2 regions of the Streptococcus himalayensis genome follow, and region 2 is predicted to be linked to the other one. Evidence: predicted binding sites of a transcription regulator. Region 2 holds the regulator's gene; the other holds the start of a gene.
The links. Region 2 encodes HrcA, which represses chaperone genes, less so after heat shock. Its sites were predicted from a motif close to TTAGCACTCNNNNNNNNNGAGTGCTAA; they were not measured.
Positions count from the first base shown of each region.

Region 1: a site for HrcA is predicted at 4,906-4,932, ahead of groES (co-chaperone GroES). Genes of this name have one in related genera too.

Region 1 is NZ_CP016953.1:760,226-776,719, reverse strand. It holds partial or broken gene BFM96_RS11445 (IS66 family transposase) at 1-534, opposite strand, end outside; gene BFM96_RS03775 (IS66 family transposase) at 437-643, opposite strand; gene tnpB (IS66 family insertion sequence element accessory protein TnpB) at 693-1,043, opposite strand; gene BFM96_RS03765 (hypothetical protein) at 1,024-1,209, opposite strand; partial or broken gene BFM96_RS10805 (IS630 family transposase) at 1,487-2,533, opposite strand; gene groL (chaperonin GroEL) at 2,964-4,586, opposite strand; gene groES (co-chaperone GroES) at 4,600-4,884, opposite strand; gene gltX (glutamate--tRNA ligase) at 5,061-6,521, opposite strand; gene BFM96_RS03735 (ribonuclease P) at 6,589-7,218, opposite strand; gene jag (RNA-binding cell elongation regulator Jag/EloR) at 7,375-8,382, opposite strand; gene BFM96_RS03725 (membrane protein insertase YidC) at 8,398-9,219, opposite strand; gene rnpA (ribonuclease P protein component) at 9,197-9,556, opposite strand; gene BFM96_RS03715 (DMT family transporter) at 9,669-10,589, opposite strand; gene BFM96_RS03710 (glucose-6-phosphate isomerase) at 10,818-12,167, opposite strand; gene BFM96_RS03705 (SH3 domain-containing protein) at 12,699-15,371, opposite strand; gene fusA (elongation factor G) at 15,856-16,494, opposite strand, start outside.
Region 2 is NZ_CP016953.1:138,588-155,081, forward strand. It holds gene BFM96_RS00625 (aminoglycoside adenylyltransferase domain-containing protein) at 1-679, shown strand, start outside; gene BFM96_RS00630 (ISL3 family transposase) at 874-2,130, shown strand; gene BFM96_RS00635 (YebC/PmpR family DNA-binding transcriptional regulator) at 2,249-2,965, opposite strand; gene BFM96_RS00640 (nucleotidyltransferase) at 3,041-4,129, opposite strand; gene BFM96_RS00645 (class I SAM-dependent DNA methyltransferase) at 4,126-4,860, opposite strand; gene rsfS (ribosome silencing factor) at 5,004-5,354, opposite strand; gene yqeK (bis(5'-nucleosyl)-tetraphosphatase (symmetrical) YqeK) at 5,377-5,961, opposite strand; gene BFM96_RS00660 (nicotinate-nucleotide adenylyltransferase) at 5,958-6,590, opposite strand; gene yhbY (ribosome assembly RNA-binding protein YhbY) at 6,636-6,947, opposite strand; gene yqeH (ribosome biogenesis GTPase YqeH) at 6,966-8,072, opposite strand; gene BFM96_RS00675 (YqeG family HAD IIIA-type phosphatase) at 8,074-8,601, opposite strand; gene dnaJ (molecular chaperone DnaJ) at 8,715-9,845, opposite strand; gene BFM96_RS00685 (hypothetical protein) at 10,319-11,224, opposite strand; gene dnaK (molecular chaperone DnaK) at 11,463-13,286, opposite strand; gene grpE (nucleotide exchange factor GrpE) at 13,645-14,157, opposite strand; gene hrcA (heat-inducible transcriptional repressor HrcA) at 14,535-15,569, opposite strand; gene BFM96_RS00705 (ISL3 family transposase) at 15,837-16,494, shown strand, end outside.

The DNA.
Region 1 (16,494 bases), 620 kb from region 2:
GTGCCAGTTGGCGATTTCCTTCCGTGTGATTGGCAAGCCAAGCTTGTTCCAATCCTCTTCCTGGCGGTAGTTCGGTACCTTGAGATTGAATTTCTGGTGAATGGTGTGGGCAATAATGGAGGCTGACCCCAAGCTATGGGCCAAAGGAGCCTTAGGAACAGGAGTCTTGATAATCTTATCGTTAAAATTCTTCTCGCTACAGTTCTGGCACTTGTAAGCGTGTTGGACATGGTCAATCCGCTTCAATTGTGCAGGGATGAAGACCAATTCTTGCCGTTGGACGGTTGAGCCAATCTCTGTCAACTGACCGTGACAGTCTGGACAAGTGCAGTCTTCGCCTTTTAGTTCATGATGAACCATCTCTGGAGTAAACTGACTGAAAACAGCCTGACGAACTCCCTTAGTTTTCTTGCGTTGATAGGTAATCGTTTCTGTATCACCTGGGTAAGTCAGCGTCTTCTTCAGGTAGGCTTTCCTCACCGAATAAGCTGAGCTGACCAGTTTGATGCACAACCTTTTCTGATGACTTGCCATAGAGCTTTTGTGTCAGATAAGCCACCTGTTCACGAAGGAGGGTCAACTCATTGGTCAGGTTATCAATTGTAGAAGCCTGTTGTTTAATAATGGCTAATAACTCTTCCATAGTTTTGCCCTCCAGTTTTCTTTATTATACCGAAAAGAAAGCCATGATTTCAATAGAAATCACGACTTTTTGTAGATTTTATTTTAGGGCTTATCGAAAATCCCTTCATCAGCCAGTCTACTTGCTCGGAAGTGAGGGCTTTGACCTCATGTTCATCATTAGGCCAAGTGAGTTTGCCGTTTTCAAATCGCTTGTAAAGCAACCAGAAACCTTGTCCATCCCAATAAAGGGCCTTGAAACGGTCTTTGCGACCACCACAGAAAAGAAAAACTTGACCAGAAAAGGAATCTAATTCAAATTGACGTTTAACAAGATAAGCCAGCGAATCAATCCCTTGACGCATATCGGTTTTGCCACAAACCAGATAGACCTGCCCTAAATCACTGAGTTGAATGGTCATAGAGCAATACCTTATCTAAAATAGTTTCCAGTGTTTCTTTATGAAGAGATTGGAACAAGCTTAGTTCAACTTTTCCAATACGCATTTTCATTACCAGATCATTTCTGGATTTATGAGGAAATCGACGAGATTGTGGTGTTTTCAAGGGAATAATAGGTTGTGACATCAAAATAGCCTCCAGTTCTGTTTTCTGATAACAGTATACTAGAGGCGTGGAAAATATCATAGACACCTGGTTATGGGGCGGTTACAAAAGATACGATATGAAATTATAGAATTTCTAACGTGAAAATCTTTTTACCCCAAACTCACCCATCCCATTTCCTCTATATCTTTTTATTTTTACAACAAAAATATATTTACAAATCAAATTAAATAGGGTGTGTTTTCAGTAAATGAACTGATCTGTGATCGAAGGAATTTACATCTAAAGTATCTAATACTCATTTAACATCAAAATCTGAAAAGAGCCAATTTCTATGAACAATGGGTTTTAACACAGACCAATGCAGACATTGAATCACCTCTTGCAGCTTGTTAATGACATCGTCTAGCGTCTTAAAGGCCTTATTCTTGAAACCTCTCTTACGAATCTCAGCCCAGACTTGTTCAATGGGATTCATCTCAGGCGTATAAGGTGGAATGAACTCAAAGCCAATGTTGGTAGGTTTCTCTAACGTTCGTGATTTATGCCATACGGCGTTATCCATCACGAGTAAGATATAGTCATTAGGGTAGGCTTGAGACAGTTGTCTTAAAAATTCATTCATCCAATCGGTGTTACATCCCCCAGCAATGATAAAGAAAGATTCCCCTGTATGGGCATCGACAGCTCCATAGCAGTAGCGATATTCTCGAATATAGTGGCTGTGAACATGAGGTCGTACTCCTTTTGGCACCCAAGACTTCCCAATTTTACTAATCCGTCCGAATCCTGCTTCATCTTGATACATGAGTCTGACCTTCTGGTAACCTCTACTATTTTTAAAGCGCTTTCTCGTCTTCTTGAAGGTAGATTTTATTTTTAGACGCCAAAATCGTTTTGGCATCTGCTTTTTTAGGGTGTTCAGGTCCTGGTGTTACTTTGCGCCAACCGTGACGCTTCAACAGTGCATAAAACCCTTCTCGCGTTGTTTGTTTCCCAATTTTAGTTTGGTAAGCCTCGTGCATTTCTGCAATAGTGACAAATTGTCCTGAAGCACTACCAACAAACTGTTCTTCTAAGAATGCTTTTTCTTCTTCGTAAGTAAGATAAGAACGATGACGACCCCCTCGTGCATCATGGGTAAGGGCAGAGAGGCCTTCTTGTTCATATTTTTTCACCAAACGCCAAATCGTATCATGAGATAAACCGATTAAGTCAGAAATGGCCTTGTAGGTCAACTTTTGAGAGCGTAAATAGACCGCTTGAATCCGTTTGTGATAGGCAGAGAGGTGTTTACCTTGAGAGCTGATTTGAGTTCTGTGATTTGTTCTTGTGTAGCGTTCATAGGACTATTATACATCAGAATTTGATTTTTGTTAAGTATAAGAAAGTCGCATTACGCCATTCTAGCTTCCGTTCTATCCGTAAGCAATACTTTATAAACATCAACATCTGACTAGGCAATGAAACCGCAGGTAGAACTAGAGTGTAGCAAGGTGAGTTAATACTCAATGAAAATCAAAGTTAGCATTTTTACTACTCTCTTAGATGGTTCAGACATAAGCCACTTATTTTTTTATTACTGTCTATTCCATGTACTGAAAGAGTATCCTATTTAACTCATTTAGTCCTCTGCATTTTAAGACTAAAATAAATATCTTCAGATAAAATGACTATTTTTGAAATTAAATAAGTATAACAACGTCAGACTTTGATTTTTGATAAGTATTAGTATGCAAAAACTCTCGCAGAATAGCTTCTACGAGAGTTGATTATTACATCATACCGCCCATCATGCTTGGGTCCATTGCTGGAGCTGGAGCAGCTGGTTCTGGTTTGTTTGCGACAACTGCTTCTGTTGTCAAGATAAGGCTGGCAACGCTGGCTGCATTTTGAAGGGCAGAACGCGTTACTTTAACGGGGTCAATAATCCCTGCTTCAATCATGTTGACCCACTCGCCTGTTGCTGCATTAAAGCCTGTTCCAGCTTCTGAATGCTTCAAGCGGTCAATCACGATAGAGCCTTCAAAACCTGCATTCAAAGCAATTTGACGAACTGGCTCTTCCAAAGCTCGAAGGACAATATTGCGTCCTGTCGCTTCATCACCTTCCACCTCAAGGCTCGCTACAGCATCAATAACATTGACAAAGGCTGTTCCACCACCGGCTACAATTCCTTCTTCAACAGCTGCACGAGTGGCATTGAGAGCATCTTCAATGCGGAGTTTCATTTCTTTCAACTCAGTCTCTGTCGCAGCACCGACTTTAATGACTGCCACACCACCTGACAATTTCGCCAAGCGTTCTTGTAATTTCTCACGGTCAAAATCAGAGGTTGTTGTTTCGATTTGTGCTTTGATGATGCCGATACGGTTGCGAATCGTTGTCGCATCGCCCGCACCTTCTACAATAACGGTTGTGTCTTTATCAACTGTTACTTTAGAAGCCTGACCAAGTGCTTCAATGGTTGCGTCTTTCAATTCAAGACCTAAATCATCAGTGATAACTGTACCACCTGTCAAGATTGCAATATCTTCCAGCATAGCCTTGCGACGGTCACCAAATCCTGGTGCTTTTACAGCTACAACATTGAAAGTTCCACGAATCTTATTCAAGACAAGGGTCGGAAGAGCTTCGCCGTCCACATCATCTGCGATAATCAAGAGCGGACGGCTCGTTTGGAGAATGCTTTCCAACAATGGCAAGATTTCTTGAATATTTGAAATCTTCTTATCTGTAATTAAGATATATGGATTATCAAGGTCTGCCACCATTTTTTCATTATCAGTCACCATGTATTGAGACAAATAACCGCGGTCAAATTGCATACCTTCTACGACATCCAGCTCTGTTTCCATCCCTTTGGACTCTTCAATGGTGATAACGCCATCTTTGCCCACTTTTTCCATGGCTTCACTGATGTATTCACCCACTTTTTCGCTACGAGAAGATACAGCCGCAACTTGGGCAATGGCTTCTTTATTGGCAACAGGAACTGAATTCGCTTTAAGAGCTTCTACAGCTGCACTGACCGCCACTTCAATCCCACGGCGAATACCGATTGGATTTGCACCTGCGGTCACGTTTTTAATCCCTTCACGGACAATTGCCTGAGTTAAAACTGTTGCAGTGGTTGTTCCGTCACCAGCGATATCATTGGTTTTAGAGGCTACTTCGGATACCAATTTAGCACCCATATTTTCAAAATGGTCTTCCAGTTCGATTTCCTTGGCAATAGTCACACCGTCATTGGTGATAAGGGGTGAACCAAATGCTTTTTCAAGCACGACATTACGACCCTTTGGTCCCAAGGTTACTTTGACTGTATCTGCTAAAATATCAACTCCACGCACCATGCTCGTGCGGGCATCTGATGAAAATTTAATCTCTTTTGCCATCTTTTTCCCTTTCTTACTCTACAATTGCTAAAATTTCTGCCTCGCGAACGAGCAAGACCTTCTCTTCGCCATCTTTGACTTCAATTCCTGCGTGGTCTTCAAGGACAACCTTGTCCCCAGCTTTGACACTTGATGGGACTAATTCGCCCGTTAAGGTACGGATCCCTTGTCCTACTGCAAGGACTTCAGCAACCTTAGTCGCCTCACGGCTATTTCCCGCAAGGACGAAGCCTCCAACAGTTTGTTCTTCTTTTTCTGCTACTTTTACGACCACATGATCGTTCAATGGTTTTAGCATATCTTACCTCCAAGAATTCGTTTAGCACTCTTTCTAGGTGAGTGCTAATTTCTATGGTTTTATTATATCATTTGGTCAAAAATAGTCAAGAGAATTCGCTTACTTTTTTCGAAAATCCGTCCCAAGACCGACAATAGGCAAACAAGCCTAGAATTGATTTCTAGACTTGCATCTGTTTATTTTCCAATAGCTGCCAGCATATTGTCCAAATGCTGGATTGATTTTTCACGACCGAGTAGATAAATGGTATCTGGCAGTTCTGGTCCGTGCATCTCGCCTGAAACAGCGATACGGATTGGCATAAAGAGGTTTTTCCCCTTGATACCTGTTTCCTTTTGAACCGCTTTGATTTGTGGGAAGATGTTTTCAGATTTGAAGTCTTCCTCGGTCATGGCTTCTAATTTTTCCTTGAAAGCTGTCAGAACTGTCGGTACGGTTTCTCCTGCCATGACTTCTTTTTCAGCCTCTGTCAAAGCTGGAAAATCTTCAAAGAAAAGATCGGTCAATGGCACAATTTCATCAGCTGCCTTCATTTGTGGTTTGTATAATTCCACCAATTTTTCAGCCTTATCTGTCAAACGACCTGCCTCTGCCAAGAATGGTTTAGCCAGTTCAAAAATCGTTGCAAAATCGGCATTCTTGATGTAGTCATTGCTCATCCAGTCCAGTTTCTTTTGGTCAAAGGCTGCTGGAGACTTGCTGAGACGGTTTTCATCAAAGAGCTGAATCAATTCCTCACGAGAGAAGATTTCATCCTCTCCACCAGGATTCCAACCAAGAAGGGCAATAAAGTTAAAGACAGCTTCTGGTAGGTAGCCTTTCTTGCGGTAATCTTCGATAAACTGAAGCGTATTGGTATCACGCTTAGACAACTTTTTACCCGTTTCAGAATTGATAATTAAAGTCATGTGACCAAATGCTGGTGCTTCCCAGCCAAGGGCCTCATAGACCATGAGCTGTTTAGGGGTATTGGCAATATGGTCATCCCCACGGATAACGTGGGAAATCGCCATCAAGTGATCGTCAATCACAACAGCAAAGTTATAGGTTGGATAACCATCTTTTTTCTGGATAACCCAGTCGCCACCGATGTTACCACCCTCAAATTCAATCTCACCCTTGACCATATCTGTCCATTTGTAGATACCAGCTTCATCTACAGCTAGACGAACGGTCGGCACAATCCCTGCCGCCTCACGTTCTGCAACGTAAGCCGCTTTTTCTTCATCTGACATACCAAGATACTCATTGATATAACGCGGCGTTTCACCAGCTGCTTCTTGACGCTCACGCTCAGCCGCTAATTCTTCTTCAGTAACATAAGACTTATAGGCCAAGCCTTTTTCCAACAACTCATCGACATATTGTTGGTAAATCTCAAGACGCTCTGACTGACGGTATTGTTCGTGGGTTTCTGGACTTTCATCCCAATCAATTCCCAACCACCGTAGATTTTCCAGCTGCGAACGCTCCCCGTCTTCGACATGGCGCTTACGATCCGTGTCTTCAATCCGAATCAAAAAGGTTCCGCCATGGTGACGAGCATACAAATAGTTAAAGAGCGCCGTCCGCGCATTTCCGATATGTAATAGCCCTGTTGGACTTGGTGCGTAACGCACACGAATAGGTTTTGTCATGTTTCTCTCCTGTGTTTTTCAATCCCTCTCATTATATCACAGTTCCAGCATTTTTTTAAGTATCTGCTCAAGATTTCTGGCGAGTCAACTGATAAAAAGGTTCTAGATGGTCATAGGCTTTTGCCAAATCCTGTAAAACCGTTCTTTGGTCTGCCCTTCCTTTAAGAGATATATTCTCCCTTAGCAACACTTTTCTGACTACTCCTTGCAGGATCAACTCTCTCAAGCGATGACGATTCTCTTCTGTTCCAGACCAGTTCTCTACCGCATCCACTCCTTGGACCACATAATAAACAGGTGAAACAAGCGGACGTTCGAGCACACGATTTTGCTTCCTCAAGCTTTCATCGTCTCTTTTTCTCTCCAGAAAGCTCACCTCTACTGAAACCCCAAAATCTTCAGGTGTGCCATACAAACGTAGGGCAAACATGGGCTCGCTCTCCGTTCCCTCTGCTTGAAAGTAAGTCCAAAAATGCGGACGCAATATCTGTGCCTGATTCATCCATTGACTGGTCTGTAACATAGTCAACTGAGGTTCCATTGCCTGAAAAGTTTTGGACAGGGCTTGAAATTCTTTTCTAGCTGCCTGTCCCTTTGCTTTCAAATTCTCCATATAAGTTGCCAGTTCTCCTGCTTTTTGAGGCGAGATATACTTCTCTCCTTGATGCTGTAAAAAGGCTTCTAACGCTTGAAACATGCTTTCTCCTCTCTATATAGTGAATTAAATACAGGTACGAACATCGTTAAATCGCTGTGATGAACCCCAGTTTTATCTACAGCTCCTTGCCTTGTCCCATTCCTTTTTCCATCCACTATAAAAGACAAACTGAGAAGAAATTCTTCTCAGTCCTTACTAATCTCTGTCAATATCGACCACCACATAGCGATTAGGTTCATCACCTTCAGAATAACTCGTTACGCCATCAATCCGAGAAACAATGCGGTGAATAATTTTACGTTCATTATTCGACATGGGATCCGTCTGTTGGCTACGACGCTCTTCCAAGACGCGATCGGCTAATTTTTGTGCATAGCTTTGCAAGACCTCTGCCCGATGTTCCACATAATCATTGACATTAATGGAAATGTAGAAACTCTTCGTATATTGATTGTAGAGGTAGTTCTGCGCTAGCAATTGGAGAGCTTTCAAGACCTTGCCATGATAGCCAATAATCCGCCCAGGTTCATTGGTATCAATCTGCATATTGATACTACGGCGATTGTTCTCACTGCTAATGGTCGCTTCGACATCCATCTCATCGACAATCGTCTGTACATAAGCCGTCACTTTTTCAACGACCTCTTCAATATCTGTTTCAGGAACTTCTTCTACTTCAATCCCCAATTCTTCAGCCATAGACTGCTCTTTGCGTTTTTCAATCGCACGTTCAAAAGAAATCACATTGGTATCTTCAAGATTAACCGTTTCACGACTTTCTACTTTTTCGATAAACAGATCCATCGTTCCTGTTTCCTCTAAAATTGTAGTCGGTTCTTTTTCATGTTTTAAAATTTCAGTTTTAACGTCATCTGAAATTTCTTCACCCTCTTCTTCGATTTTTTTGATGGCTTCAACCACACGTCCCAAATCGACTGTCGCTTCACTCACACTTTTAACAGGCTCATTTTGTGCATTGATTTCCTCTGGAACTCCCTTAACAGCCTTTTGATTTGCCTTAACAACAGTGATTTCACTGATTGGCTCTACATCGACTTGGGCATCTTTTTTACCAAATAAGCCTAAAAAGCCCTTTTTCTCACGAGAGATGACCTTAATATGCGCCTTCATCCGTGGGATATCCAATTCACGCAGACCATTCTGGATGGCCTCTTCGACACTCGCTCCTGTAAATACTACCATAGCAAGAGTCCTCCTTTACTTTTTCTTTTTCTGTGCTTTTTTCATGGCACGTTTTTTCTTAGCAACTAACTCCCGTTCCGCTTCTTCTTTTGCCTGTCTTTCTGCAATCATCTTGAAGGGATTACTTAAAATCAAAGTCTGAAAAACTTGATAGGCATTCGATGTACTCCAGTAAAGAGCCACACCACTAGCCACCTGCAAGGTAAAGATAAAGATGATAACAGGCATTACAACCATCATTCCTGTGGTTAGACCATTCTTTTCCACCAAGCCCTTATTGCTGAGCCAAGTACTTAAAAAGGTAAACCCAGCTGCTAGAATTGGCAGGATAAAGTAGGGATCTTTTTCAGCTAAATTCAGCCACAGAAAATGTCCTTGTTGCAGGAAATCCACTCTTGTCAGAGCATTGAACAAGGCCAAAAGAACGGGCATTTGGATTAAGATCGGCCACATGGCAGCCGAAGGTTTCACCCCTTCTTCCTTAAACAAACGCTGACGTTCCTCTTCCAACCGTGTCCGACTTTCCATATCTCGTCCAGGATATTTTTCTTGGAGCGCCTTCATTTGCGGCTGAATCTCCTGCATTTTCCGAGAAGCATTGATTTGTAGTTGGAAAACTGGCAAGAGAACCGTGCGAATGACCAAGGTAAACAGAATAATCCCAATTCCAGTACTACCATTAAAAGATAGAATGCGAATCATTTCTGCAAAGAAATAGACAAATTTCCCCCAAGCGTCTGGTGTACTTGCTGTAACATCGCTCGTTCCACAAGCTGTTAGAAACAAGAGAGATAGCAGTACAAGTCCCAACAGGCTACGTTTCTTTTTCACAATCATGACCTTCCTGATAAATTTTTGCTAGTTTTAATACATGGAGTAAATTCGTTTCCAATTCTTGATAGGTCAACTCTTCTACCCCCTTACGTGCAATCACCACAAAATCAAGCGCTTTCATATAGCTGCGATGCTCAATTAAAACATGCCGAATCCTGCGTTTGATGCGATTTCGCACCACTGCATTGCCTAATTTTTTACTCACCGACAGTCCTGTCCGAAAATGAGCCTGGTGATTTTCTAATCTATAAACAACAAACTTCCGATTTGCGAAGTTTTGTCCTTCCTTGAAAATCGCATTGAAATCTTTTTCTCTCTTGACGCGATAACTTTTCCTCAAAACTCAACTCCATCTATCAAAATTAACTCTATTATACCATATTTTTCAAAAAAACCAATAAGAGCAAGGTTTTTCCTACCTGAATAAAAAAAGCTAGGCAAAACCTAACTTTCTAATGGATTTTTTGACCACTTTTTGATTCTTCAATCGAAAGAAAAACCATCGGTACTACAACCAAGAACATCGCCGTGACTAACAGCCAGTCCATCTGTAAGCCTAAAAATAGAACACTTAGCAAAGCAGAAGACAAGGGCTCGCTCGCACCAATCACAGAGACAATCAACGGAGAAACGAGAGACGCCGCCTTCATCGAAACTAAAAAAGAGAGGGCTGTTCCAAATAAAGCAATCGTTAAGATAATAATAACACTCACCCAGTCTAAAGAAAAGGTTAGGCGCGTAACTGGGTACAAGGTATTGCTCAAAAGACCTGCTAGAAGCATCCCCCAACCAACTGTATTGATAAAGCCATAGCGCTTTGCGAACCGTTGAGGCAAGATAACATTAAAACCGACCGCTACTGCGCTGAGTAGCCCTGTCGCTAGGGCAAAAGGAGTGATTGCAAGACTAGAAAAATCGCCCTTTGTCGCCATCAAAGTCACCCCTAACATGGCTAAGGCAATATAGCAAACAGCCAATTTAGAGGCTCTTTGCCGTTTCATCAAGTGATTATAAACAAGGATAAAAACAGGGCTGATAAACTGCAAAATCGTTGCTGTTGCAGCGTTTGAAGATTCAATGCAGAGATAAAAGAAGAATTGAACTGAAAAGACCCCTAAAATTGCATAGGCCAAAAAAGGCAAGTAGTTCCCCTTATCCTTCCAAATGTCAAAAATAGCCATTCCATTTTGACGAGCAGATAGCAGGAGCACACAAACTCCCGCAATGACTAAACGAGTCGAGGTAATCCAGCCGGAAGAAACCTGATAGTGATTAAAAAAATACTCCCCTAAAATACCACAAATTCCCCAGATGACTCCAGAAAATAAAGCATAGAAAATTCCTGTGAAAATACGTTTCTGATACTGATTCATTGAATTATTTTACCAAAAACTTTTGAAAAATGAAAGAAAAATTTTCCGATATTTTCACAACGCCGTCCTATTTATGATGTAGCAAATTCACCTCTATCTAAATCCAAGAACAACAGCCTTTTTAACTGCTCCCCATTTCCATGATAAGGGAATTCTGTGCAATTAATATGGTAAATCTAACAAACCCTTCAAAAAACGACCTCCTCACGGAAGTCGTTGACAGTCTGCTTATAAACGAGCGTTCAATTCTTTACTCAATTCCTCAAAGCCTGGTTTGCCAAGAAGGGCAAACATATTTTTCTTGTAAGCCTCTACTCCTGGTTGGTCAAATGGATTGATGGCATTCAAATAGCCAGAAAGAGCGATAGCTAACTCAAAGAAATAAATCGCATAGCCAAGTGTGAATTCGTCTTGTTTTGGAAGAGTCACAAACATATTTGGAACATCCCCGTCTGTATGGGCAAGAAGCACACCATCTGTTGCTTTTTTATTCACAAAATCCACATCTTTTCCTTGGATATAGCCAAGTCCATCCAAATCTTCTTCAAATTCAGGAATGATCACGTTTTTACGCGGTTGATCAACACGGACAACCGTTTCAAACATAATACGAGCTCCTTCTTGGATGAATTGTCCAAGCGAATGCAAGTCCGTTGAAAAGTTTGCAGAAGTTGGATAGATCCCTTTTTGGTCTTTTCCTTCTGATTCTCCAGCCAATTGTTTCCACCATTCACTAAAGTATTGAAGAGATGGTTCGTAGTTCACCAAAATTTCTGTCGCATATCCTTTTCTGTACAGGATATTACGAAGAGCTGCGTATTGGTAAGCTTCGTTTTCAGCAATTTTATCAGATGTGTAGTCCTTACGAGCAGCATTTGCACCATCCATCAAGGCTTTGATATCAGCCCCTGAAGCTGCGATAGGAAGTAAGCCCACGGCTGTCAAGACAGAGAAACGTCCGCCGATATCATCTGGAACAACAAAGGTTTCCCAGCCATTTGCATCTGCTTCAACCTTCACAGCTCCTTTTTCACGGTCTGTTGTCGCGTAAATCCGTTTATTTGCTTCTTCTTGGCCATATTTCTTAATCAATAATTCTTTGAACACACGAAAGGCAATCGCTGGTTCTGTCGTTGTTCCTGATTTAGAAATGACATTAACAGAGAATTCCTTGTCAGAGACATACTCCACCAAATCAGCCAAATAGGTAGATGAAATAGAGTTCCCAGCATATAGGATTTGCGGTGCCTTACGCTCTTCTTTTGTTTGCAAATTTGCAAAGTGATGATTTAAGAAATCAATCGCTGCCTTAGCTCCAAGGTAAGAGCCTCCAATTCCAATCACCACCAAGACATCACTATCTGATTTGATTTGCTCTGCCGCTTGCAAAATGCGATCGAATTCTTCCTTGTCATAATTCTCAGGAAGGTCTAACCAACCCAAGAAATCACTTCCTGCACCAGTCCCTTTTCGCAAGAGCTCATCTGCTGCGGTAACCTGTGTTTGCATGTAGTCCACTTCATGTGGTGCTACAAATTTATCTAAGACCTTTGAATAATCAAATGTAATATGTGTCATATCTTTCCTCCATTTTGTTCTTCACTCCTATGATAACGCTTTAGAGCTAAATTATCAAGTCATTTACAAGAATTAAAGCGTTTACATCATTCACCTAATGTCTATTCGTTAAAATCGTCTAAACCTATTGTACAACTTCTCTTATTTAAAAATGCAAAAGCTCATGTACAGACCTTAAAATCCCATTTTATTTCTCAAAAAGACCTTTCCTGAAAAAGTACTGGGTAAAAACCCATGGGTAAACATTAAGAAAATGACCAACAGAATGAACTTTTTCTAATACTCAATAAAAATCAAAGTTAACAATTTTGCGACTTTCTTAGATAGCTCAGACATAAACTACCTATTTTTTCATTACTGTTCATTCCGTTTACTGAGAGAGTATCTGCCGTACTCAAAAAAGGTTCTATAATCTTATTAGCAGGAACTCCCCACCATAAAATTATAGAACCTTTTTATTTATATTTCTATCCGATCCGAATGCGAAAGAACTTCACCTTTTTCAAATAGGGTTTCGATTAGACTAGTTTCCTACTTCTTAATCACAAAGAACGGCGTTCCTTCTGTATTGTCAATCGGATCGAAACTTCTATGGGTAAAGAGATAATCTAAAGAATACCAGCCATTATTTCTTGCATTATAAGGATCTCTGACATAAGTTTTACCATTAGAATAACCTTGGAAAACGAGTTCATGGGTTATTGGATAACTAGCAAAAACACTAGTTCCAACCGCTCCCAGTACATGGTGACCAGCAGCTAAAGCATTCGCAATCATACCAGTTGAATGAAGAGCGTTTGCGGTTACATTCCAATTCTCTGCTGCCTTAATAATTCCGCGACTAGTCGTTCCATAATTGACCTTATTAAATTCATTTGTTTGATGATACAGATAGTCTGCCACTTCAGTCGGCAAGACTGCTTTCCCAGTTACACTAGAAAAGACCATGGCAAGAGCAGTTGGAACACAACCTAATTGATCCATATTTCCAATGCCATAAACCCGACCTGCCCAACGACCATCACGTTGAGAATAATACGGAGTAGTAGCTACTGGCTTACTTTCCGCAGGTTTTGCCACAGTCGCAGGCTTAGAAACTGGCTGGGATTCTGACGGCTTAGCCGCTTCCTGCAATTTCAAGGCTGGCACATAACGGCGAGCTCCGCTGTATGAAATGTAGCTCAACCATTGGTAACCTTCAGAAGTCACAGTACGGTCATAATTTACACGCTGACCCACCTCATAGGTAGTCAAGTCTGGACTGCTTAATTTCGCTTCGTTTTTAACTCCTGTACGTTCTTTGAAAGTGTAGCTACCTGATGATGGCAACAAGGTTTGACTTGAAGAGACTGGCTTAGTATCTGCTGGTTTTACAGCTGGCTTCGTTTCTGACGGTTTCGTGGTAGGTACCGGCTGACTTGGAGCTGGCTGATTTGACACTGGTTTAGAGATTGGCTGTGCTTCTGACGGCGTAGCCATTTCTTGCAATTTCAAGGCTGGTATATAACGGCGAGTTCCGCTGTATGAAATGTAGCTCAACCATTGGTAGCCTTCAGAAGTCACAGTACGGTCATAATTCACACGCTGACCCACCTCATAGGTAGCCAAGTCTGGACTGCTTAATTTCGCTTCGTTTTTTACACCTGTACGTTCTTTGAAAGTGTAGCTACCTGATGATGGCAACAAGGTTTGACTTGAAGAGACTGGCTTAGTATCTGCTGGTTTTACTGCTGGAGTAGTTGATACAGGCTTAGCCGCTGGAGTTGAAACAACTGGTTGAGCTACAGGAGTGGTCGGCTTAGTCTCTACTGGTTTTTCTGCTGGAGTAGCAGACACTGGCTTCACTGCTGGAGTTGAAACGACTGGCTGAGTTACAGGAGTGGTCGGCTGTTTGTCAGCTGGCTTCGTTTCTGACGGTTTCGCGGTGGACACCGGTTTACTTGCAGCAGGCTGACTTGCCACTGGTTTAACCGCTGGAGTTGAAACGACTGGCTGAGCTACAGGAGTGGTCGGCTGTTTGTCAGCTGGTTTTGTTGCCGTTGGTTTCGCGGTGGATACCGGTTTACTTGCAGCAGTCTGACTTGACACTGGTTTAGCCTCTACTGGCTTGACCATTTCTTGCAATTTCAAGGCTGGTACATAACGGCGAGTTCCGCTGTATGAAATATAGCTCAACCATTGGTAACCTTCAGAAGTTACAGTACGGTCATAATTCACACGCTGACCCACCTCGTAGGTAGCCAAGTCTGGACTGCTTAATTTAGCTTCGTTTTTAACTCCTGTACGTTCTTTGAATGTGTAGCTACCTGATGATGGCAACAAGGTTTGACTTGGAAGTGCTGGTTTAGTATCTGCTGGTTTTACAACTGGGCTAGTAGATACTGGCTTAGCCGCTGGAGTTGAAACGACTGGCTGAGCTACGGGAGTAGTCGGCTGGTGGTCAGCTGGTTTTGTTGCCGTTGGTTTCGCGGTAGATACCGGCTGACTTGCCACCGGCTTAGCCATTTCTTGTAATTTCAAGGCTGGTACATAGCGACGAACGCCACTGTATGAAATGTAGCTCAACCATTGATAGCCTTCGGAAGTCACAGTACGGTCATAATTCACACGCTGACCCATCTCATAGGTAGCCAAGTCTGGACTGCTTAATTTAGCTTCGTTTTTTACACCTGTACGCTTTTTGAAAGTGTAGCTACCTGATGATGGCAACAAGGTTTGAGCTGGAGATGTCGGCTTAGCTTCTACTGGTTTTTCTGCTGGAGTAGTAGACACTGGCTTAGCCACTGGAGTTGAAACAACTGGTTGACTTACAGGATTTGACGGCTGGTGGTCAACTGGCTTCGTTTCTGAGGGCTTCGAGGTAGATACAAGTTCATCTGGAATCGGCTGACCTACTACTGATGGCGCTGGTCTAGTTTCTGTAACAGGTGCTGGCGCTGATACTGCAGGCTTGCTTTCTGAGATTGCAGCTGTCGATGCTGAAACAGCTTCAAAAGTAGCCTCCTCGTCTAGAGATAATACCTCATCTGGAATCCTAGATGATGCATCCATTGCTTTCACCTCTGTAGCATTAGCATCTGTCATAGGTTGGGTATTGATACTATCTGTATCAGCCGCTGCCATATTGGAATGCCCTAAAATACCCGCAATGGCAATCGAAGCAACTACCCATCTTTTCTTGACTTTATACATTTTTTTACGCATCTATAAATCTCCTAATGATTTCATCAAAATATTTCTAAATTATATTATAGCATACCTTTTAGGGAAAATCCACCAGTAGCCATTTTCTTAAAGCATATTTGTTGACAAATTTCTTCCTACCTATCTATTCGTAAAAAGTTTTATTTTTTTGAAAAATTGTTGCGATTTTTTATCCTAAACATAAATTGTCTCAGTAGTTTTATACTCATTTCAAAAATAGCCATTTTATTCAAACATATTTATTTTAGGTTAAAAATGTAGAGAACTAAATGAGTTAAACAGGATACTTTTCCAGTAAATAAGATGAATAATCATAGAACACAGATAGTTTACATCCAAACCATCTAAGAAAATATCAAGATGCTAATTTTGATTTTCATTGGGTATGAGTATTTCTAAAGCAGCAACCCGCCATATTTCTCGTCCCCCAAATCAATGAACTGACAAAAAGCACCCGCCATTAGGCAGGTGCTACGGGAAGGGATTAAGCTTCACCGTTGTGTTTTTTAATAATTTCTTCTTGTACAGACTTAGGAACATCTTCATAGTGGTCAAATACCATCATGAAGGTACCGCGTCCTTGAGAAGCAGAACGAAGAACTGTTGCATAACCGAACATTTCAGCAAGTGGTACATAAGCACGCACGATTTGGCTGTTTCCGTGTGCTTCCATACCATCTACACGTCCACGACGAGCTGTTACGTGCCCCATAACATCTCCAAGGTTTTCTTCTGGAACTGTGATCGTTACAAGCATCATTGGCTCAAGGATAGCAGGTTGTGCTGTTTTCGCTGCTTCTTTAAGGGCAAGAGAGGCTGCAACTTTAAAGGCTGTTTCAGATGAGTCGACATCGTGGTATGAACCATCGTAAAGTTTTGCTTTCACGTCAACGATTGGGTATCCAGCAAGAACACCGTTTGCCATTGATTCCACCAAACCTTTTTCAACCGCTGGGATGAATTCACGTGGAACCACACCACCGACGATCGCATTTTCAAACTCGAATCCTTTTCCTTCTTCATTTGGCGTAAATTCAATCCAAACATCACCGAATTGACCTTTACCACCTGATTGACGTTTGAAGAATCCACGAGCTTGAGTTGAAGCACGGAATGTTTCACG
Region 2 (16,494 bases):
GGATGATTTTTATCCAAATAGTAGCGATTTAGATTACCTCATCCTTGTGAAAGAACCCCTAAACCTCTCTGAAAAACTAGCACTCATGCAAGAGACTATGAACGAGCTTTGGCCCCTAGCACCTGCTAAAAAGTTAGAATTTCATGTATTGCTACAAGAGAATTTACAGAATTGGGAAAGGGCTCATCATTTTGATTTCCATTTTTCTCCCTATCATCTCAATGCTTACTTGAAAAATCCTCGTGCATTTTGTACAAATATGAACGGAGTAGACCAAGATTTATGGACACATATCACAGTCGCTAAAACCTGCGGTATCACCTTATTTGGAATAGATAAAGAGCTTGTATTACCAGACATTCCACCAAAAATCTATCTGCAAAGTATCTTGACGGACATTGAAACGGCAGAAACAGATATTCTAGAGAAACCTATCTACACCATTCTAAATCTCTGCAGAACACTTGCATTTGTAGAACAAAAACTCCTGCTTTCTAAAACTACTGGCGGACACTGGGCACTAAATCACCAACCACAGCTTAATCAAGCCCTAATTCAGACCGCCTTAAAAGCCCATACTAAGTCCCGCTCCTTTCCCAGTCATGTCTCACCGCAAGCCTTGCAAAGCTTTGCTCTGGCTTGTTTAGAGCAGATTAGAGAAAAAATAGAACTTTGCTAGCCAAATAAGGTAAACTTGACCAAATCAATTCACTCAATCTCAGGATTTTGGATCTATTTGCCATTTATCAGGCTCTATAATATCTGTAGTGGGTAAATCCACTGTAGAGATTATGGAGCCTTTTTCAGTGTAGAAAAAAAGTCCCATATGACCTATAATGAAAAGCGATAAAACCATCATTTAGAAAGACTCATATGGAACAACTAAATCTTATCACAAATTTTCTCAAAATGAAAGACAAAAATATCACGATCACTAATGAATGCGACATGGGAACTCACTTAGAACTCCACGGTCACTTGGATTACACAGCCCCTAAATGCCCTTCCTGCAAGGGACAAATGGCTAAGTATGACTTCCAGAAAGCCTCTAAAATCCCCTACTTAGAAACTGCTGGCTACCCACTACTTATCCGCCTTCGAAAGCGTCGTTTCAAGTGCAAGGAATGTGGGAAAATGGCGGTCGCTGAAACTCCTATTGTTAAGAAGAACCATCAAATATCTGTCGCTGTCAACCAGAAAATCGCACAATTACTCATCGAAAATCAAGCAATGACACATATCGCACACAGACTCTCCATTTCTACATCTACAGTTATTCGAAAACTCAATGAGTTTAAATTTGAAACGGATTGGGATAAGCTTCCAGAAGTCATGTCCTGGGATGAGTATGCCTTCAAGAAAGGGAAAATGAGCTTTATCGCTCAAGATTTTGACACAAATAACATCATCGCTATCCTTGATGGAAGAACGCAAGCAACCATCCGAAATCACTTTCTGAGATACCCTAGACAGGTCAGAAACCGCGTTAAAATCATCACTATGGACATGTTTAGCCCTTACTACAAATTGGCTAAACAGCTTTTTCCACATGCCAAAATCGTGCTTGATCGCTTCCACATTGTGCAACATCTCAGCCGTGCTATGAACCGTGTCCGCATACAAATCATGAATCAATTCGATAGAAAATCCCAGGAATACCGTGTCTTAAAACGCTACTGGAAACTGGTACAACAAGATAGCCGTAAACTCAGTGATAAACGATTTTATCGCCCTACATTTCGCATGCATTTGACCAATAAGGAAATCTTAGACAAGCTCCTATCCTACTCAGATGAGTTACGACAACATTATGAACTCTATCAACTTCTTTTATTCCATTTCCAAGAGAGGAACTCAGAGCATTTCTTTGACCTAATTGAGCAAGAAAGAGCCACTGTTAACCCTATTTTCCAGACGGTATTTAAGACCTTTCTAAAGGATAAGGACAAGGTTTTAAACGCTTTGGAATTGCCTTATTCCAACGCTAAATTGGAAGCTACCAATAATCTTATCAAAGTCATTAAACGAAATGCCTTTGGTTTCAGGAACTTTGAAAACTTCAAAAAGCGGATTTTGATTGCCTTAAACATCAAAAAAGAGAAGACCAAGTTGGTCCTCTCTAGGTGTTAGCTGACATCTACCCACTACAGTTGACAAAGAGCCATTTATCATTGATAGCCTCCCATTCTTTCTGATACATCAAACAACCCCTTGGAAACACTCGATTTCCAAGGGGTATTGCTCATCATTAAAATCCTTCTACGTTGGTGTAGACCTTTTGAACGTCTTCGTCGTCTTCTAATACATCAACCAATTTTTCAAAGACTGCAAGGTCATCTCCTTCCAGTACAACTTCTGATTGAGGAATCATCTCAAGCTCTGTCACTTGGAATTCTTCGATACCAGACTCGCGAAGAGCTACGATAGCTTTGTGAAGGTCTGTTGGTGCCGTATAAACAGTGATTGTGCCATCTTCTGCTTCTACATCATCCACATCAACATCTGCTTCTAGGAGCAATTCGAAAATGCTATCTGCATCGTCGCCTGCAAAGACCACAACTCCTTTATTGTCAAAGAGATAGGATACAGAACCACTCGCTCCCATATTGCCACCATTTTTCCCAAATGCCGCACGGACATTGGCCGCTGTACGGTTCACATTTGAGGTCAAGGTATCGACAATCAACATAGACCCATTTGGTCCAAAACCTTCATAACGGCCTTCTGTAAAGGTTTCATCCGTATTTCCTTTTGCCTTATCAATCGCCTTGTCAATGACATGCTTTGGTACTTGTGCTTGTTTGGCACGGTCAACAACAAATTTTAAGGCTGTGTTGGTTTCTGGATCTGGATCCCCTTTTTTTGCTGCTACATAGATTTCAACACCAAATTTGGCATAAACTTTTGAGTTTGCTCCATCCTTGGCTGTTTTTTTTGCCACAATATTGGCCCATTTACGTCCCATTGGATACTCCTTTGTTCTAGTTTAAATCCTTTATATTATAACACAGGACATCAGAAAATGCACGAACTTGTTTGATTAAATTTGAATGGGAATTCGGCCAACATTCTGCTCGACAAGCTGAGGATTGCCCAGTTGGTAAATCCGATCTGCCTGCTGGGTAAGGGGGTCCCACGCTTCTTTTCCAATTCGGCTAATCAGTGCAACTTCTTGCTTGATACGAGCTAAGTGCTTACGCCCCTTTTCCGTAAAGCCTAACAAGTGGATGACTTGGGGAAGGGGCTTTTCCTGTGCCTGAACCAAGATGTAGGTCAACAGTCGTCGAACCCGTGCCTTAGTATAGCGTTTGGTCGCAATCTGCTCGACCAATTCTTCCATTGAAGTCGCCAACTTTATCGCTTCTCTGATTCGACTGGCCATTTCTTGGTTGACTTGGTAAATACTCGTCAAATCTGGATTGGAGAGAATTTGATAGCGGAGATAGGGGAAATAATTCTCCCATGACACATGGGGAACTTGCCTTAGTAAATCTCCACTTGGACTAAAAGTGGCTATAAAGTCTGCATCGTCAATGCGATGTCTCAAAGCCGTAGCTGAAGCAAATTCCAAATGTGAGGCAAGCGAATGAAACCCAGCTCCCTCTCGTTTAATCGGACACAATGCAATTCCTTTGCCTGCTACCGCCTTTGCATAGGCTAGAGCAAGAACATGATTGGGAGTATCGCCTGAAAAGCTCAAACCTGCAAAGGTCTCCCACATGGCCTGTGTTTTTTCAGGATAACTGAGTCGATCAGGTAAATTGGCTAGAAAATCAGCCATTTCAGCACTTTTTAACTCGTAGAGCTCTGCTATTTTCCCATAATCCAACATTTCTTCTGTCCCAAAGGAAAGCTGAGTCACTCCCAAACGAGCTAAGATATCCACCGCTCCTTGGGCAAAAAAATCTGCTGCCTGCACACTGACTAAAAAGGGCAATTCAACGACTAAATCTGCACCGTTCTCCAACGCCATCTGCGCTCTTGTCCACTTATCTACAATAGCAGGCTCCCCCCGTTGGGTAAAATTTCCACTCATGGCAACAACTTTCAATCCTTCGGCCTTAGAAAGTAGGTAGGCATGTCCATTATGAAAGGGATTGAACTCTGCAACAATGCCTGTCACTATCATTTTTCTGCTACAAAGAACCAGCGAGCACTGGTCTCTATTGGTTCCTTGTCCTCAAAGTCAGCATAGACCTTAACTTGTTTAAAACCAGCCTGCTCCAGTAACACATCATAGGTCAATAACTCATAGGTCCGCTCTTCATGAATCTCATCTACCCGGCTGAAACGACCATCTTCTTCCTGAACAAAGAAGGTCAGTTCATGCACAATAGAGTGTGGTGGCTCATCCGCATAGGTATCCCAAACAAAGGCAAAATCTTCCGCATTTTCATGATAGCTATAACCTGGAAAAACCTCGTCCATTTGGTAGGTCGAGTGGACATCAAAGAGAAAACGGCCCCCTTCATTGAGATGATTATAAACCTCTTGAAAGACCTGACCAACCTCGACCTCATCAGCCATGTAGCAAATCGAATCCGAATAACAGGTCACCATATCAAAGCTAGCAAGACCAGACAAGTCCAGCATATTGCCTTCTAAAAAGGGGATCTCCATTCCAGCTACTTGGCTACGTTTTTTAGCCAACTCAAGCATTTCTCGGCTCAAATCAAGACCTGTTACATCAAAGCCAGCTTCTTTGAAGCGGATGGATTGAATGCCCGTTCCACAAGCCAATTCAAGGAGTTTTGTTTTTCCTTTCGGAAAATGTCTCAAACTAAAATCCGTCCATTTGTCATACAAACTATCATCCATAATGGCATCATAGACTGAGGCAAAGGTTTCATAAGTCGCCATGTTATTTCCTTTCTTTTCTTGAAAAACTCAGTCGGCTCCCAACTGAGTTTTTCATATTTATTTCAGCTTATTACGTTCTTGTCATACAGATTTTGGGATGATAAATGTTCCGACTATCACATGAAACACTTATCAGACAAGACTTACAACCACTCGGAAATCTCAAGGTTATCCGCTTCGTGCCACAATTTTTCAAGATTATAATGCGTACGCATTTCTTCTGAGAAGATATGGACAACAACCCCACCTAAGTCGAGCAAGACCCAGCCTCCGGCTGCATCCCCCTCTAGTTGGCTCGCTGCAAAACCAGCTTCTTTGACTTTTTCACGAATATGCTCAGCAATCGCCTCTAACTGACGACTATTCATCGAGCTAGCAATCACAAAATAGTCTGTTACACTGGTCACGTTTGTTACATCCAGTGCGACAATTTCTTCTGCACGTTTTTCATCAGCCGCCTTGACGACCAATTCTACTAATTCTTTTTCTTTCACGTTTTACCTCATTATTGGTTACTTACTGCAAATATCCCACATAAGCATTATAGGTTTCAATTGTTTGGGGATAGATCGGAATCGCTTTTTTAGCCAAATGAGCAACTGTCTGCGCCGTCTCATAGGCAACCGCCAGTTCCAAACATTCTTTGGCTAATCTTCTTGCCTCATCTACTCCAGGAAAATCACGATTTGGCTCAATGTAATCCGCTACATAGAGAACCTTATCGAGCAAGGTCATCTGGGCTGCACCTACTGTATGACGCTGAATTGCCTGTAAAATTTCCTGATCTTCTATTCCAAAATCATGACGAATTTTATAGGCACCAACAATCCCATGCCAGACATTATTGCCCCAGACTTTCAAGTCCTCATCCAGTTGATGCTGGTCAATCAGGTCTAAAAATACCTGATCATCAACCTCTTTGGCATAATCATGAAGAAGAGCAGCAAGACTGGCTTTTCGTTCATCACAACCATACTGACGAGCCAACTCAAGTGCTGCTTTTTCTACCCCCAGAACATGACGAAATCGTTTCTCAGACATGGCAGAGCGAATTTTTTCTAGGATCTTCTCACGGTCAAAGGATAAATCAGCTGCTATCATATATAGAGACCTTCTTTCTCAATATAATCCAGAACAGACTGGGGCAAGAGGAAATTCGGACGGCGGCCATTCGCCAAACATTCCCGAATCATGCTCGATGAAATATCCATCAAAGGAACATCCACCCAGATTACAGGATAAGAGGTCCCTGCCTTATAGCGTGGACGTTGCACACCGACAAATTGCACCAGCTGAATCAGCTCATCAATCCGGTGCCACTTAGGCAAATAATCCACCATATCTGCTCCAATGATAAAGTAATAATCCGTATCGGGATGCTGTTCTGTCAGAGACTGCATGGTATCATAGGTATAGCTAATCCCCCCACGCTCCAACTCAATCGTCTCCAATCCAAGCCCTTCTACTCCTTCAATCGCAAGCTCCAACATCTTCAAACGATGTCTCTCGTCAATGGTTTCTTTTTTGTCCACATGAGGAGGTTCATATTCGGGTAGGAGTAGCACTTGGTCTAAGCCCAATTGCTGCCGCACTTGATCAGCTATGACTAGATGTGCATTGTGGACAGGGTTGAAATTCCCCCCTAAAATCCCTACTTGTTTGCGTTTTTTTTCCTTTACTTCTGGTTTCAAATCCACCTTCGTAAAGGGAGTTAAGAGTTCAATCGCCATCTCTACTCCTTCTCCATTATCCATCTGTCTTGGTAATGCAAATCGCTAGATTTCCTTTACTTTTACAGAAAGTTTTCGATTTTCTTTCTTGCTTGACTGCTTAAATAAAATCAGGGTTCGCCCAATTTTCTGTACAGTATCTACTCCGATTTCTTCTTCCAAGGTTTCTGCCACATCATGGATATTTTCATCCGTATTTTGAAGCAGCGTCACCTTAATCAGCTCTCGTCTGTCCAATGCCTGACGAACGCTGGTCTTAATTTGGTCGTTTAAACCGTATTTCCCAATTTGAATAATGGGTTTTAAACTGTGAGCTTGGCTATTTAAGAAAGCCCTTTGCTTTGATGTTAATGTCATTGTATTTCCTTTTTGTATTTATATAATTGCTTTTCGTGTAACAACTCCCACACCCTTTGGTGCCCACGCTGCTACTTTTGCTGCACTATTGAGCCGAATCCAGCCAAGACCTGAGAACACCACATCTGTCTTTTCTGTAATGGTGAACTCATGCCGTACCAACTCTGGAAAGGTTCCTAACTCTGCCTTGGTCGGCGGTACCAATAGACTTCCAGCGTGCTTTTGGTAAAACTCTGTCGCACCTTCTAATTTCGTACGGTGAAGTTTTAATTCATTGTCAAAAAATGCGGTAAAGCCTTGTTTGTCTCCTGCGATAAAGTCAAATCGTCCCAAACCAGCCAAAAAGAGGGTTTGTTCTGGATTTAACTGATAGGTCTTGGGTTTGATTTCCTTACGCGGACTGGCAAATTTCAGATTTTTCCCAGACAGGTAATGGGCCATTTGGTGACGATGGATAATCCCAGGCGTGTCATAGATATGGGCACCATCCGCAAGTGGAATCTCAATCTTATCCAAGGTTGTTCCCGGAAAACGTGAAGTCGTAATGATATCCTTATCCCCAGTAATTTCTTGGATAATAGCGTTGATAAGAGTTGATTTGCCGACATTCGTCACACCAACCACATAGACATCTCTACCCTGTCTCAGCTTTTCAATCTTGTCCATCAAATCCTTGATAGCGTCTTTTTGCTGAGCACTCGCTAGGATAACATCCACAGGTCTCAACCCTTCCTCATGTGCACGCTCAGCCAGCCATTGGGTTACCTTGCTTGCCTTCACAGATTTAGGAAGAATATCCTTTTTATTCCCCACCAGTAAAATATCATTCCTCGATACAAAACGAGGCAAACCAGGGATAATCGAGCCATTAAAGTCGAAAATATCAACGACATTGACCACCAAAGCTTTGCTATCTCCCACTTCATGCAAGAGTTTCAAAAATTCATCATCAGTGATTTGGACATCCGTGATTTCATTATAATGACGCAAGCGAAAACAACGCTGGCAGTACAATTCTCCAGTCTCTAAACCTTTTTCTAAAGCACTTTGGGGCGTATAGCCTAGCTCTTTTTTATGCTCTGTTTGAATCACGACTCCACAGCCGATACAAAGAAGTTCTTCCATCTTATATTCCTTTTGTAAATTGAATTGGGCCGTATTTCTCCTGAATTCGTTTGAGAACACGACGCTCCCGCGCTCGGTTGATTTGGGTATTGAGCGAATCATGCTGAACTAAAGGTTTCACCAAAATCGAACGAATCCCTGCTCGATGAGCAGCTCGAATATCCGTCATCAGCTGATCGCCAACCATGACAACCTCTTGTTTATCAATTGAAAATTTCTTGAGGGCACGGTCAATCCCAAAGGTAAAAGGCTTCAAAGACCAATAGACATAGTCAATCCCAAATCGCTCCACCGCACGGCGCACCCGCTTTTGCGTATTATTAGACACAACTACCACTTTCACCCCAGCATCTCGCATATCATGCAACCACTGGCGCATTTCCTTGGTGCCATCAGGATTGTTCCAAGCAATCAAGGTATTGTCTAAATCGACTAAAACCGCTCGAATACCGTGTTTTCCCAAACTCTCTACTGTCAAATCATAGACTGCCTCAATCGCAAAATCAGGCATGTAATTTTCAATTCCCACACTTCACTCCAAAAAATTCTACTTTCTTTATTGTACCATAAATCATTCTTCCTCGCACCTAGAATCTTTGAGGAAAGCAAAAATGCACCCAAATCAGGCACATTTTCACTGCTTTACATTTCTTCAAAAGCATCCTTCACCTTATCGAAAAATCCTTTTTTCTTTGGATGAACATTGATGTTTCCAGCAGCTGCAAACTGTTTCAAGGCTGCTTTTTGTTGCTCATTGAGATTGGTTGGAGTGACAATGTTTACCGTCACATATTGGTCACCGACAGCACCACCGCGAAGTTGTGGAGCTCCTTTTCCACGCAGACGGAAACGTTTCCCTGTTTGGGTTCCTTCTGGAATCGTCAGCTCGACATTGCCATGAACCGTTGGAATCTCGACACTATCCCCCAATGCAGCCTGAACAAAGTTAAGGTCTAATTTGTAGAAAATCGTAGATCCATCCCGTTCGAACTTATCACTTGCCTCAACCTGCACCACAACATACAAATCTCCGTAAGGGCCGCCATTAAAACCAGCTTCACCTTGACCGGACAAACGAATTTGTTGACCAGTTTCCACGCCAGCTGGAACTTTTACAGTAACTGTATGAGCCTGCTTTTCATGACCAGTACCGTGACACGTATGACAGGGATCTTTGATTTCTTTTCCACGACCATGACAGACATCACAGGTTACCTGGCGGCGCATCATACCAAGCGGTGTTTGGGTATCGACGTTAATGACGCCAGCACCATGACAACGACCACAAGTGACCGGACTGGTGCCTGGTTTTGCACCAGAACCTGTACAAGTCCGACAAGTCGCCTCACGATTGTAGCTAACTTCTTTTTCTGCCCCAAAAATCGCTTCTTCAAATTTCAAATTGATCCGGTATTGAAGATCGTCTCCTTGACGCGGTGCATTTGGATTGCGGCTTGCTCCACCACCTCCAAAGAAGCTAGAGAAAATATCCTCAAAGCCTCCAAAACCAGCACCGTCAAAGCCACTAAAGCCTCCGCCACCGAAACCACCTTGGGCACCAGCAGCCCCAAATTGATCATAGCTAGCCCGCTTTTGGGCATCACTAAGCGTTTCATAAGCCTCTTGAATGTCCTTATATTTTTGCTCCGCACCAGCTTCTTTGTTGATATCTGGATGGTACTTCTTGGACATTTTCCGATAAGCCTTTTTGATTTCATCCTGAGACGCATCCTTTGACACCCCCAGACGATCGTAAAATTCTGTATTGTTCATAATTAAGATACCAAGCCCGTAAACAGCAAAGTCAAAATAGCAAATGTGACGAAGACGCTTGCGTCTAGGAAACATTTGTTTTTTTTGACACAGACGTTAGGGCGGGTTCATTTCCTTTCTGTTAAGATACTAAGGGCGTTAAATGGACAAAGTCAAAATAGAAGATTTGACAACGGACCTTTACGTCCTAGGAAAATCTATACCTAAAGGTAGCCATATCTGTAAGCCAGCTATGCTGGAACAGCTATGTCTCTTTTTGGCACCGTCCGTAGCCCGTGTTCAATTCAGAACACTTGTATTCCTTTCTATAATTTTAGAAGGTTATTTTTTGATCACTTCCTTAATCAGTAGGGAGCAAACGATAACTCCATTTTTACACAATTTTTTGAGAAGAGTTTTCATGCTGTTTTATTTAGCTATGAATATTTTTTATTCACAAAAATCTAACTAACCTTTTCAATATTATTCATTTTTTAAAAATCTATAGATTTTACACCGTATTTATCAAGTGGAAGCTCATTCCTATTTTCGAAGAAACTTCCATCTTCGTTCTTAGTAATATAAAAGTCAAATTGAGGATCTCCACTCTTCTTATTTCTATACTTCATTTTTTGAGAAAGATCTTTTAGATTTTTCCCTAGAATTGATACTCCCGTATATCTTCCATCTATATTTGTAAAAAAGATTAGTTTTGCATCATCTTCTACATTTTTTATAAAACTTTCTCTTAAACTATACCACGTAGTCCATTTAAAATTATTTTCTTGAGTATAGTCTATGTAGTTCTTACTGTATTTTATATTGTTCACACTAGTATCATAAGTTTTAGAAATCTTATCTTTTATTTCATGTAAACTAAGTTTAGAAAAGTCATTTTCTCTATTCGAATTTTCAAAATTAGAAACTTTCTCAACTGTCTCTGAAGAAATTTCGTCATCACTAACGAAAATGACAGATTTTGAACTCTTAAATTGCTCCTCTTCGTTTTTTGAAGGATCCATCTTATCTTTTATATACAGTAAATATGTTTCTAAGAATGTTCCTTTATATCCTTCAATTTGTTCCAAATCATCTATATGGTTTTGAAGCCGATTGTTGATATTACGCTCATCAGGCTTATCCTTATAGTATTTCCCAATTTCATCAATATCCTTTAGCATATTTAAATTTTCATCACGTTCTCGGTCAGATTTATTACTTAACCAAGAATAGATAGCACCCACACCCACAAGAATTGTAGCCAATATTTCTGGAGATATAAATATATTGAATTTGCTGTCTTCAGCCACAGGATTAACAATCCAATAAATTACTACTATAGAAACTTCAATTACACCTAATATCCAATATTTCTTTAATAATTTTTTCCAATTTTCCATTATAACTCTATTTTCTGTTACAGCATATATTACTTACCCAAAAACAGAGGCTGGATTTCAACCTCTGTGATCGAGTTTTGATAGTTAATATTTTTGAGATTTACTGTTGACTGTTTTACGACGTGAGAAAAGCGTTTTGACATTAAATGCTTTTCGAGCTAGCAAGTCGTTTAGGCAATTCGTCATAGCAATTGCCGTAGAATGACAACCACGTTAGTGGTTAGTCATTCTTAACGAGTTATTTCTCCGTAAACTCTCCATCTACTACGTCATCGCCTGCTTGACCTGGGTTAGCCGCACCTTCTGCGCCCCCTGCTGCTTGTTGGGCTGCTGCTGCTTGTTCGTACATCTTAACAGCTAGGCCTTGGGCTTTTTCGTTCAGGTTTTCCAATTTCGCCTTCATGTCGTCCAAGTTGTTGGCTTCTTGAGCGGCTTTCAATTCGTCAAGAGCTGCTTGTGCCGCATCACGTTCTGCGTCAAAGCCTTTGCCTTCTGTTTCTTTGATTGTTTTTTCAGTCGCAAAGATTGCTTGGTCAACTTCATTACGAAGGTCAACTTCTTCTTTACGTTTTTTATCTGCTTCTGCGTTTGCTTCTGCATCTTTCATCATGCGGTCAATTTCTTCATCTGTCAAACCTGAATTTGATTGAATAACGATGGTTTGCTCTTTTTGCGTTCCAAGGTCTTTGGCTTTAACAGATACGATACCGTTTTTGTCAATATCAAAAGTTACTTCGATTTGAGGAATACCACGAGGTGCAGCTGGAATATCTGTCAATTGGAAACGACCAAGTGTCTTGTTGTCCGCTGCCATTGGACGCTCACCTTGAAGAACGTGAATATCTACCGCTGGTTGATTGTCTGCTGCCGTTGAGAAGACTTGTGATTTAGAAGTTGGAATGGTTGTGTTGCGGTCAATGAGTTTTGTAAAGACACCACCCATTGTTTCGATACCAAGTGACAATGGTGTTACGTCAAGAAGGACAACATCTTTAACATCACCAGAGATAACCCCACCTTGGATTGCAGCACCCATAGCAACAACTTCGTCTGGGTTTACAGATTTGTTTGGCTCTTTACCAGTTTCAGCTTTCACCGCTTCAACAACCGCTGGAATACGTGTTGAACCACCTACAAGGATAACCTCGTCAATTTCTGAGATAGAAAGTCCTGCGTCAGACAAAGCACGGCGAACTGGCTCTTTTGTGCGTTCTACAAGGTCACGTGTCAAATCATCAAATTTCGCACGAGTAAGCGTCATTTCCAAGTGTAGAGGTCCTGCTTCTCCTGCAGTGATAAATGGCAAGCTGATTTGAGTTGAAGTGACACCTGAAAGGTCTTTCTTAGCTTTTTCAGCCGCATCTTTCAAACGTTGCACAGCCATTTTATCTGCTGACAAGTCAATGCCGTTTTCTTTCTTGAACTCTGTAACCATGTGGTCGATGATTTTTTGGTCAAAGTCATCTCCACCAAGTTTGTTATCCCCAGCGGTCGCAAGAACATCAAAGACACCGTCACCTAACTCAAGGATTGAAACGTCAAATGTTCCTCCACCAAGGTCAAATACCAAGATTTTTTCTTCTTTGTCTGTCTTGTCAAGACCGTAAGCAAGAGCCGCTGCTGTTGGCTCGTTAACGATACGTTCTACTTCAAGACCCGCAATTTTACCAGCGTCTTTTGTTGCTTGACGTTGTGCATCGTTGAAGTAAGCTGGGACTGTAATAACTGCTTTGGTTACTTTTTCACCAAGATATTCTTCTGCATAGCCTTTCAAGTATTGAAGAATCATCGCAGAGATTTCTTGTGGTGTGTATTCTTTGCCATTTGCAGCAACTTTTTCAGCAGTTCCCATTTTGGATTTGATGGAGATAATCGTATCTGGATTTGTTACAGCTTGGCGTTTTGCTGCATCACCAACGATGATTTCACCATTTTTGAATGATACAACAGATGGAGTTGTACGATTTCCTTCTGGGTTTGCAATGATTTTACTTTCTGTTCCTTCGAGAACAGCAACTGCAGAGTTTGTAGTTCCTAAGTCAATACCAATAATTTTAGACATAATATAAGATACCAAGAACGCCGAGAACGCGACAAGAATTTTAGGAAATCAACGATGTGTGCTGGCACACGAGGCGATTTATCTACATTCCGAGCTTTCCGTTCGGGTTCCATTCCTTTCCTAATGTTTTTTTCTATTTTACTTTAGTGATCAATTTACAAATAGTTTACGGACATCTCGGTCCAGAATAGTCCTATTTTTTACCCAGCCATAACTAGCCTGTCATTTGTTTTAGACCTAGGCAATGCGGTATACATCAACTAGGCTAGATAGTTTTCTTTTAATCTAGGCAAGGCGCTGGCGGCTATACTGAGGTATGCCGATGCGACTTAACGACGAGTAAAAGGAAAATAGCAGACTAGTTGTACACGACTACCATAGCAGGTCGCAACACCCTCTCATGCAGTTTATAGCCTTTCTGGAAGACTTGTGCAATCGTATCAACTGGATGTTCGTCATCCGCTGGCATGGTTTGGATGGCCATGTGGAAGTTAGGGTCAAATGCCCCGTCCACTGCTACTTCTTCAATCCCTTCATCCTTCAGTGCTTGAATTAGGCTTTCTTGAACCATTTCAAGACCTTTTTTTACATCATCTGTTAGTCCTTCTACGGCTAACGCACGCTCGAGGTTATCAAGCGACGGCAAAATTGCCTTAGCTAAATCCTGACTGCGATAGCGTTGCAAGGTTTGACGTTCTTCGTTGCTACGGCGTTGGATATTTTGCATTTCGGCTACTGCTCGTAGATACTTGTTTTCAAAGTCCTCAGCACGTTCATTCGCAAGTTCTAATTCCGACTTTTCTTGAGTTGCTTCTTCTTGGACAACTTCTTCTGTCCCTTCCACTTCCTCAAGCTGTTCTTCTTTTTTCATTTCTTCGGTCACACGAAACCTCCTTTTTATTCATTTCAACTATTCTCTAAGATCTTTGTGTATTGTCCTTACTTTTTAACGCTCTCATGTTTTGGAGAACTGAGTTCGAGCTAAAAGTTTGGCTCCCTTTAGGGATAGCTGGCCTTGTAAGCACGGCTCACTACGTCAATCTCCTAGTTTTCTATAGCTGTTGCGGGCTTAGCCCGCTTTACAGATATGGATGCCCTTAGGGTATATTCCAACTTTTTTTAACGCTCTCACATCTTAATAAACTGAACTCGGGCTAAAATCTCGGAAAAAAGACAAACACTCCTAGAAGCCTCAGCTTCTTCGTCGTATTTCCTATTTTTCATTCGATTTTTTCACGCCCTCGTATCTTAATGCACCTCGTAATGGTTACTACTTAAGTAACGATAGAAGTCGGTTAACTTCATCATGAGAACTCGGTTCACGAGATTGATAAGACTCATCATGCGGTTGTAATCCACATTGATTGGACCGATGACAGCTAAGATTCCAAATCCACGATAAGGGATGAGAAACTTGGTTGTCACTACGGTCAGATGAGCAAGCGATGGTTCTCGACTGTCTGCCACCTTGACACTCTGCATTTCATCTTCAGCTAGATTGCTCCGCATTTCAAGGGCTACTTTTTGCGGAAATTCAAAGAACTGGTAAGCCCCAATATCCGCAAAATCAAGCAAGCGAATCTTTCCAGCCGTCACCACATTCTCGGTAAAAAGATCTGAGAAAATGTGTTCAAATAGATGCAAGACATTATCTGTCGTGACAAAATGCCGCTGGATAATCTGCGGAATTTCGGTCCTGAGTTTGTAATGAATATCTAGTACCGTTTTCCCCAGCAATCGTTCTAAGACCAGATTTCTGACTTCCCTTAAATCTTCACGGAGAAAATTCTTAGGAATGGCAAATTGTCTGGTCAGCGTTTTTGACTCATCTAAGGTCATCACAGCCAAAGCTGCATGCTGACTGAGAATGACGATGTCAAACGCTGTGAGTTTCTGCTGACTAGGTTCAACATCAAGCACCGCCACCGTACAGGACGTTAAATCCGACAAGATGGTCGCGGCTGTCTGCAAAATGTCATCCAGTCGGAAAAATTCTTGATCGAAACTCCTGACAACCTGATACATATCTTCTTCAGCTAGACTATCAAAGGTTAGGGAATGCTCCACAAAGTATTTGAAACCTTCTACACTAGGCATTCGACCACTCGAGGTATGAGCTTTTTCAAGCAATCCTTTTTTCTCTAGAGCCGCCATTTCATTTCGAATGGTAGCACTACTTGAAGAAATACTGTCTTGGAGAGCTTTTGACCCGACTGGCTCGTGCGTTTTCGTAAAGATTTCAACGATCAAATTTAGAATTTCATGTTGGCGTTCTGTTACCAAAACCTCACCTCCATTCGGAATTCTAGCATTAGCACTCTTGTCCCCCGAGTGCTAACTTATGATTCTATTATACACCGATTATTCTTAAAGTCAAGGGAAAAAACCAAAAAATTAGCACTCTTTTGTCTGGAGTGCTAAAAATCGGCTCTATAATATCTGTAGTGGGTAAATCCACTGTAGAGATTATGGAGCCTTTTTCAGTGTAGAAAAAAAGTCCCATATGACCTATAATGAAAAGCGATAAAACCATCATTTAGAAAGACTCATATGGAACAACTAAATCTTATCACAAATTTTCTCAAAATGAAAGACAAAAATATCACGATCACTAATGAATGCGACATGGGAACTCACTTAGAACTCCACGGTCACTTGGATTACACAGCCCCTAAATGCTCTTCCTGCAAGGGACAAATGGCTAAGTACGACTTCCAGAAAGCCTCTAAAATCCCCTACTTAGAAACTGCTGGCTACCCGCTACTTATCCGCCTTCGAAAGCGTCGTTTCAAGTGCAAAGACTGTGGGAAAATAGCGGTCGCTGAAACTCCTATTGTTAAGAAGAACCATCAAATCTCTGTCGCTGTCAACCAGAAAATCGCACAATTACTCATCGAAAAGCAAGCAATGACACATATCGCACACAGACTCTCCATTTCAACATCTACAGTTATTCGAAAACTCAATGAGTTTAAGTTTGAAACGGATTGGGCTAAGCTTCCAGAAGTCATGTCCTGGGATGAGTATGCCTTCAAGAAAGGGAAAATGAGCTTTATCGCTCAAGATTTTGACACAAATAACATCATCGCTATCCTTGATGGAAGAACGCAAGCAACCATCCGAAATCACTTTCTGAGATACCCTAGACAGGTCAGAAACCGCGTTAAATTCATCACTATGGACATGTTTAGCCCTTACTATCAACTAG